2 regions of the Streptomyces sp. NPDC055239 genome follow, and region 1 is predicted to be linked to the other one. Evidence: riboswitches for the same ligand, from Rfam matches in the RefSeq annotation. Region 1 holds a riboswitch; the other holds the start of a gene.
What was found. A riboswitch is a leader RNA that binds a small molecule or an ion and turns the genes downstream of it on or off. The one in region 1 is predicted to bind cobalamin.

Region 1 (3,400 bases):
GGCGCCCGCGCGCAGGGCCTCGCGGGCCCGGGCCACCACGTCCGGGGTGAAAGCGAGGTCGCGTACGAGGTCGACCATGCCGCAGGCGTGGATCATGCGGACCGCGACCTGGCTCACGTCGGCGGGCAGGCCCGACAGATCCGCCTCCGCGCGGATCGTGGCGAAGGACTGGCGGTAGATCGCCGGTCCGTCCTTCTCGTACTGATGCACAGTGCGTTCGCTCTCTTGATAGGGCATGGGGCAGTCAAGTGTTGCAGAGTTGTTCATGTGTTCATGTGTTGTCAGCCGCGGGTAGCGGCCACGGCGGCGGCGAGTGCTGCACCCGGGCTGCCCGTGTTGCCCGGAATGCTCGCAGGAGCGTCCCGTTTCTCGCCGTGTACGCGGGAGATCTGATGTCCGTCGGGGGTGGCGACGACGTCGACCCACTCCCCGTGGGGATGTCCGCACCGGCGCTCGCACCCGGACCAGTACACGGGCAGGGCCCCGACAGGTCCCAACGAGGCTTGCGCCGTGGCGCGTACGTCGTCCAGAGCCTTGGCGCAGCCGGGCCGGCCGATACAGGCACCCACTCCCGTCCAGGGGGAGTCGGGCGCGGTGATGAGGCCGGCGGCCCCCAGATCCGCCAGAAGTCGTGCGGCCTCTGACCGTTCGACTCCCGGCACGACGACTCCGCGCCAGGGGGTCAGCCGCAGTTCGCCGCTGCCGTGCTCGCGGGCGGTGTCCGTCAGCGTCTGCCATGAGGGCGCGCTGACGCTTCCCAGCGGCAGGCCGATGGACAGCGCGGCCTTGTCGGGGGGGCCGGGTACGACGCCGATGGCGGGCCCGACCGCGTCCTGGGGGAGCGGCCCTGTGGTGGGAGTGACGCGGAAACCGGCCTCCCGCAGGCGGTGCAGGACCGCGTCGAGGAGAGGACCGACGCCGCCGGGCAGATCCGTCACCCGCCAGGCACCCGCGTCGGGCGCCTGCTCCAGGAAGGTCTCGGCCGCGACGAGGGCGGCCCGCGGTGCCTGCGCGGCCGCGATCAGGACGGCGTCGCGCGCCGGTCCGATCCGCAGCAGAGCCTCGTCCTCGCCCCGCGCCGTCAGGGTCACATCACCGCCGAGGGCGGCCACGTCGCCGCGACCGTCGTCGAGGGCGAACAAGAACCGGCCGGACAGGGCGGTGGCCCGGTCGCTGGCGCACAGCAGCTCGTCCAGGGCAGACAGCCACGGACGGATGTCCCGCTCACCCAGACCGTCGAGCCCCGAGAGCGGGGAGGCCACCACATTGCGCACCCGCTCGTGGCGTTCGGAGGGCAAAAGCCCCGATTCGCCAAGCAGACAAGCCAGTTCGCTCCCGCGGTCCGCGCGAAGACCGCGCAGCTGCACATTGCCGCGCGATGTGAGATGCAACTCGCCATCTCCAAGGCGCTCGGCCAGATCCCGCAGCACGTCTGCCTGCCCCACGCTCAGGAGGCCGCCCGGAACGCGGACGCGGGCCAGCGCCCCGTCGTCCGCCCGGTGCAGCCGAAGCGTCCCGGGGCAGGAGTCACCGCGGTCGCGGGCAGACTCGTCTCCCGGGAGTGCTGGCGGGGGGACCGATGGGGGCATGGCGGCGAGCATACCGACCTATCGCAGCAGGTCCGCCTGCCCCCCGGTAGTTGCCCGGCCCTTAGTATTCCTAGCGACGGGCCAACCGGCCCGTCGTCGCCACAGACGGCGACAAGGGGAGGAAGCCCGGTGTGAATCCGGCGCGGTCCCGCCACTGTGAGCCCGGTCCTGGTGCCGGGTGAGTCAGGAACTCCCTTCCCCGAGCTCTCGTCCGCTCGAGCAGGGGAGACGCCATCGACACCACCCGGGGCGTGGACACCCCGAGGAAGGCCCGACGCCGCATGATCCTGCTCCTGTCGACGTCCGACACCGACCTGCTCAGCGCCCGCGCCGCAGGCGGACCGATCGCCTACCGCTACGCGAACCCCTCCCGGCTCCCGCTCGAGGACCTTCCGCAGCTCCTGGACGGCGCCGACCTGGTCGTCGTACGTCTGCTCGGCGGTGTGCGCGCCTGGCAGGACGGCCTCGACCAAGTCCTCGCCACCGGACGTCCCGTGGTCGTCCTCACCGGCGAACAGGCCCCCGACGCCCAGCTGATGGCCGCATCGACGGTCCCCATCGGCCTCGCAGCCGAGGCCCACGCCTACCTGGCGCACGGCGGCCCCGACAACCTGGAGCAGCTGGCCCGGTTCCTCTCCGACACCGTCCTGCTGACCGGGCACGGCTTCGAACCGCCCGCCCCCGCACCCTCGTGGGGCCCGCTGGAGCGCACCGCCCGTCAGGTCGAGGGACCGACCGTCGCGGTGCTCTACTACCGCGCCCACCACATGAGCGGCAACACCGCCTTCATCGAGGCCCTGTGCCGCGCCGTCGAGGACGCAGGAGCCCGCCCGCTGCCGCTGTACGTCGCCTCGCTGCGCACCCCCGAACCCGAACTCATCGCGGAACTGGGCGCCGCCGACGCGATCGTGACCACGGTCCTCGCGGCAGGCGGCACACGCCCCGCCGAAGCCTCTGCGGGCGGCGACGACGAGTCCTGGGACGCCGGAGCCCTCAGCGGCCTCGACGTACCCATCCTCCAGGCGCTCTGCCTCACCAGCTCGCGCAGCGACTGGGAGGACAACGACGAGGGCGTATCGCCGCTGGACGCGGCGAGCCAGATCGCGGTCCCCGAGTTCGACGGCCGGCTGATCACGGTGCCGTTCTCCTTCAAGGAGATCGACGAGGACGGACTTCCCGCGTACGTCGCCGACGCCGAGCGCGCGACCCGCGTGGCCGGTATCGCCGTCAGGCACGCACGGCTGCGCCACATCCCGGCCGCCGACAAGCGCATCGCGCTCGTTCTGTCCGCGTACCCGACCAAGCACTCCCGGATCGGCAACGCCGTCGGCCTCGACACCCCCGCGAGCGCCGTCTCCCTGCTGCGCCGACTCCAGGCCGAGGGATACGACTTCGGTACGGACGAGGTGCCGGGCCTTGTCTCCGGCGACGGCGACGAGCTGATCTACGCCCTGATCGAGGCAGGCGGCCACGACCAGGAGTGGCTCACCGACGAGCAGTTGGCCCGCAACCCCGTCCGCATCCCGGCGGCCGACTACCGCCGCTGGTACGCCACTCTCCCCGCCGAGCTCCGCGAGTCCGTGGAGCAGCACTGGGGCCCCGCCCCCGGCGAGATGTTCGTGGACCGGTCGAGCAATCCCGAGGGCGACATCGTCCTGGCCGCCCTGCGCCGCGGCAACCTGCTCATCCTCATCCAGCCGCCGCGCGGCTTCGGCGAGAACCCGATCGCGATCTACCACGACCCCGATCTGCCGCCCTCGCACCACTACTTGGCCGCCTACCGCTGGATCGCCGCCTCCGCCGACGACAAC
Region 2 (3,400 bases), on a different contig from region 1:
CGCCGGGCCAGGGCGGCAGCGAGACGGCAAGGACAGTGAGGCCGAGCCCGAGGACAGCCTTGTCCACGGGGTGACGGCGGCGCCAGCGACTGCTGTGCGCCGCCGCGTCGATGGGCAGCACGCGGGCTCAGACCTGCTCGGTCTCGGGCCGGACGCCCTCCACGTCGCCGGACTGCTCCGCAGGTGCTGCCTGCGCCCGTGCCGTCTCCGCGCCCTGACGGCGCCCCTTGCGCACACCGAAGTAGTACGCGAGGACGCCCGCACCGAGTGCCGCCTGCAAGGCGAAGAGCGCCGACTCGATCTCCCCGGAAGGGGGTTCGTACAGCGGCGAGAACCAGGGCTCGTAGTCCGGCTTGATCTCGGTGATCGCGGTCTCGGCCTGGGCGTCCGCCCCGGCGAACGGTTCCTTCTCGTCGTCGCCGAGACCGAGCGCCACCGGCAGCACCGCGAGCGCGGCGACGATGACGAGGAGCACAATGTTGATCTTCGCGTTCCGGCTCATGCTCATCAGGCGCTGGCCCCCGTCTCGGTCTCCGTCTTCTTCGCCGCAGTCGTCGCGGTCGTCGCGGTCGCCGCCGCCTGCTTGCCCTGCAGCAGTACGCCGAGCCGCGTGAGTTCACCCTTGCTGGACTGCACGAGCAGCCGCATCACCAGGACGGTGAGAAGCCCCTCGCTGACGGCCAGGGGGATCTGCGTGACGGCGAAGATGCCGCCGAACTTGCCCAGAGCACCGAGGAATCCGCTGCTCGGGTCGGGGAACGCCAGGGCCAGCTGGACGCTGGTGACGCAGTACGTGGAGAGGTCGGCGACGAACGCGCCGAAGAACACGGCGACCATGAGCGGCACGTCGTACCGCTTCAGGAGCCGGTAGACGGCGTATCCGGCCCATGGCCCGACGATCGCCATGGAGAACACGTTGGCGCCCAGCGTGGTGAGCCCGCCGTGGGCGAGCAGCAGGGCCTGGAAGAGCAGCGTGATGGTGCCGAGCACCGCCATGATCGGCGGCCGGAACAGGATCGCGCCGAGCCCGGTGCCCGTCGGATGCGAGCAACTGCCCGTGACGGAAGGGATTTTCAGTGCGGAAAGGACAAAAGTGAAGGCTCCGGAGGCGCCCAGGAGCAGGGTGCTCTCCGGGTGCTCCTTGACCTCACGGGTCAAGGAGCGGACTCCGTGGACGACGAACGGCGCGGACGCTACGCTCCAGGCGATCGCGTGCGCCGGCGGGAGGAAACCCTCGGCAATGTGCATGGCTAAGCAGACCCTCTCCAGCACCTCGTGGATGGACAACGCGCCTTGGTCGGTCTCCTGGCTTACGGGTCATACCGACCGGACTCCGCCTTCCCGGATGCGTGTGCACCCAGTGGCTGCCGCGAGGGCTGGAGCCGGACTTCCCGATCACAGTGGCGAGGGCCGCACCGGCATCACACCGGATTTCCCGTTCACCAAGGCGTGGTGACCATAGTGCGCAACCGAGATTCCTGACAACTTGTGGGACGGCCGCGCCTGTGGGCGTACGCCCCTGGTCAGACCTCAGACCTCAGGAGTGCGTGAAGCCGGGCGGTCGCTTGTCGACGAAAGCGGCCATGCCCTCCTTCTGGTCCTCGGTCGCGAACACGGCATGGAAGAGGCGGCGTTCGAAGCGGACCCCCTCCGCGAGGGTCGTCTCGAACGCCCGGGACACGGCTTCCTTCGCCATCATCGCGACGGGCAGGGACATCCCCGCGACGGTCTCGGCGACGGCGAGGGCCTCGCCGACGAGTTCCCCCGCGGGCACCACGCGCGATACGAGTCCGGCCCGCTCCGCTTCCTCGGCGTCCATGGTGCGACCGGTCAGGCACATCTCCATGGCCTTGGCCTTGCCGACCGCGCGGGTCAGCCGCTGCGAGCCGCCGATGCCGGGGATGACCCCCAGTTTGATCTCGGGCTGACCGAAGACGGCGGTATCGGCGGCCAGCAGGATGTCGCACAGCATCGCCAGCTCGCAGCCACCACCGAGCGCGTACCCGGAGACGGCCGCGACCGTCGGCGTGCGCAGCGAGCCGAGCCTGTCCCAGGCGGCGAACCAGTCGCTGAGGTACATGTCCATGTAGCTCCGGGGCCGCATCTCCTTGATGTCGGCCCCGGCGGCGAACGCCTTCGGCGATCCGGTCAGGACGACGCAGCCGACGTCCGGGTCCCGATCCAGTTCCGCCGTCGCGGCGACGATCTCGTTCATCACCTGAAGGTTGAGGGCGTTGAGAGCCTTGGGCCGGTCGAGCGTGAGAAGTGCGGTACGGCCCTTTCGTTCGATGCGGATCGTCTCGTACGACGCTGAGGTCGTCTCGTACGGCTCTGTTGTCATGCGCTGTCCCCGTCCCCTGCCGTGTGCTGTCTGATGGTGTTGACGATCCCGGAGAAGTCCTGGTCCGATCCGGCGCCTTCCGCGTAGGCGGCATACAACTCGGCTGCCTTCACACCGAGTTGTGCATGGATTCCACTGGCCTCGATTGCGCTGGCCGCGAGTCCCAGGTCCTTGGCCATCAGTGGGGCGGCGAATCCGGGTCGGTAGCCGCGGTTGGCTGGGCTGGCCGGAACGGGCCCCGGCACCGGGCAGTTGACGGTCAGGGCCCAGCACTGCCCGGAGGCGGTGGAGGCCACGTCGAACAGGGCCTGGTGGGACAGGCCCAGGCTCTCGCCCAGGACGAACGCCTCGCTCACCGCGATCATCGAGACGCCGAGGATCATGTTGTTGCAGATCTTCGCCGCCTGTCCGGCGCCGGGTCCGCCGCAGTGCACCGCCTTGTTCCCCATGATCGTCAGGAGCGGGTCCGCCTCGGCGAACTCGGCATCGCCGCCGCCCGCCATGAAGGTGAGCGTGCCTGCGTCGGCGCCCACCACTCCCCCGCTGACCGGGGCGTCGAGGGCCCGCATCCCGGCCGCCGTCGCGGCCGTGTGTGCGCTGCGCGCGTCGGCCACGTCGATGGTCGAGCAGTCGATGAACAGCGTGCCAGGCCGGGCGGCGGCAAGGAGCCCCTCCTCCTGGTAGAGGCTAAGGACGTGCCGCCCGGCAGGCAGCATGGTGATCACCACGTCCGCCACGGCGGCGGCGTCCGTCGACGATCCGGCGGCCACCACGCCGTTCTCGACCGCCTCGGCGAGCAGTTCGGGCAGCAGGTCGTGGCCGAGCACCCGGTGCCCCGCCTTGACGAGATTGGCGGCCATCGGGCCGCCCATGTGACCGAGCCCGATGAAGCCGATGGTGAGAGCGGTGTTCACCACGCCACCTCCTGTGGGGTCGTCGCCAGGTGGATGTCGCCGTCGGCGGGCGGGCCGAAGTGGCGCGCCACGTCCGCGTCGGTGACCTCGGCCAGGGTGGCCGGTTTCCAGCGGGGACTGCGGTCCTTGTCGATCACTTGCGCCC

Region 2: another riboswitch for cobalamin. It lies ahead of ACWFRJ_RS22630 (energy-coupling factor ABC transporter permease); the one in region 1 lies ahead of cobN (cobaltochelatase subunit CobN).

What each region holds. Positions count from the first base shown of each region.
Region 1 covers NZ_JBSGRD010000020.1:90,534-93,933, forward strand. Annotated here, with positions in the region: gene ACWFRJ_RS41280 (precorrin-8X methylmutase) at 1-210, opposite strand, end outside; gene cobG (precorrin-3B synthase) at 282-1,601, opposite strand; cobalamin riboswitch at 1,670-1,801, shown strand; gene cobN (cobaltochelatase subunit CobN) at 1,871-3,400, shown strand, end outside.
Region 2 covers NZ_JBSGRD010000007.1:47,275-50,674, reverse strand. Annotated here, with positions in the region: gene cbiQ (cobalt ECF transporter T component CbiQ) at 1-121, opposite strand, end outside; gene ACWFRJ_RS22635 (energy-coupling factor ABC transporter substrate-binding protein) at 128-502, opposite strand; gene ACWFRJ_RS22630 (energy-coupling factor ABC transporter permease) at 508-1,248, opposite strand; cobalamin riboswitch at 1,279-1,476, opposite strand; gene ACWFRJ_RS22625 (enoyl-CoA hydratase) at 1,538-2,341, opposite strand; gene mmsB (3-hydroxyisobutyrate dehydrogenase) at 2,338-3,258, opposite strand; gene ACWFRJ_RS22615 (enoyl-CoA hydratase/isomerase family protein) at 3,252-3,400, opposite strand, start outside.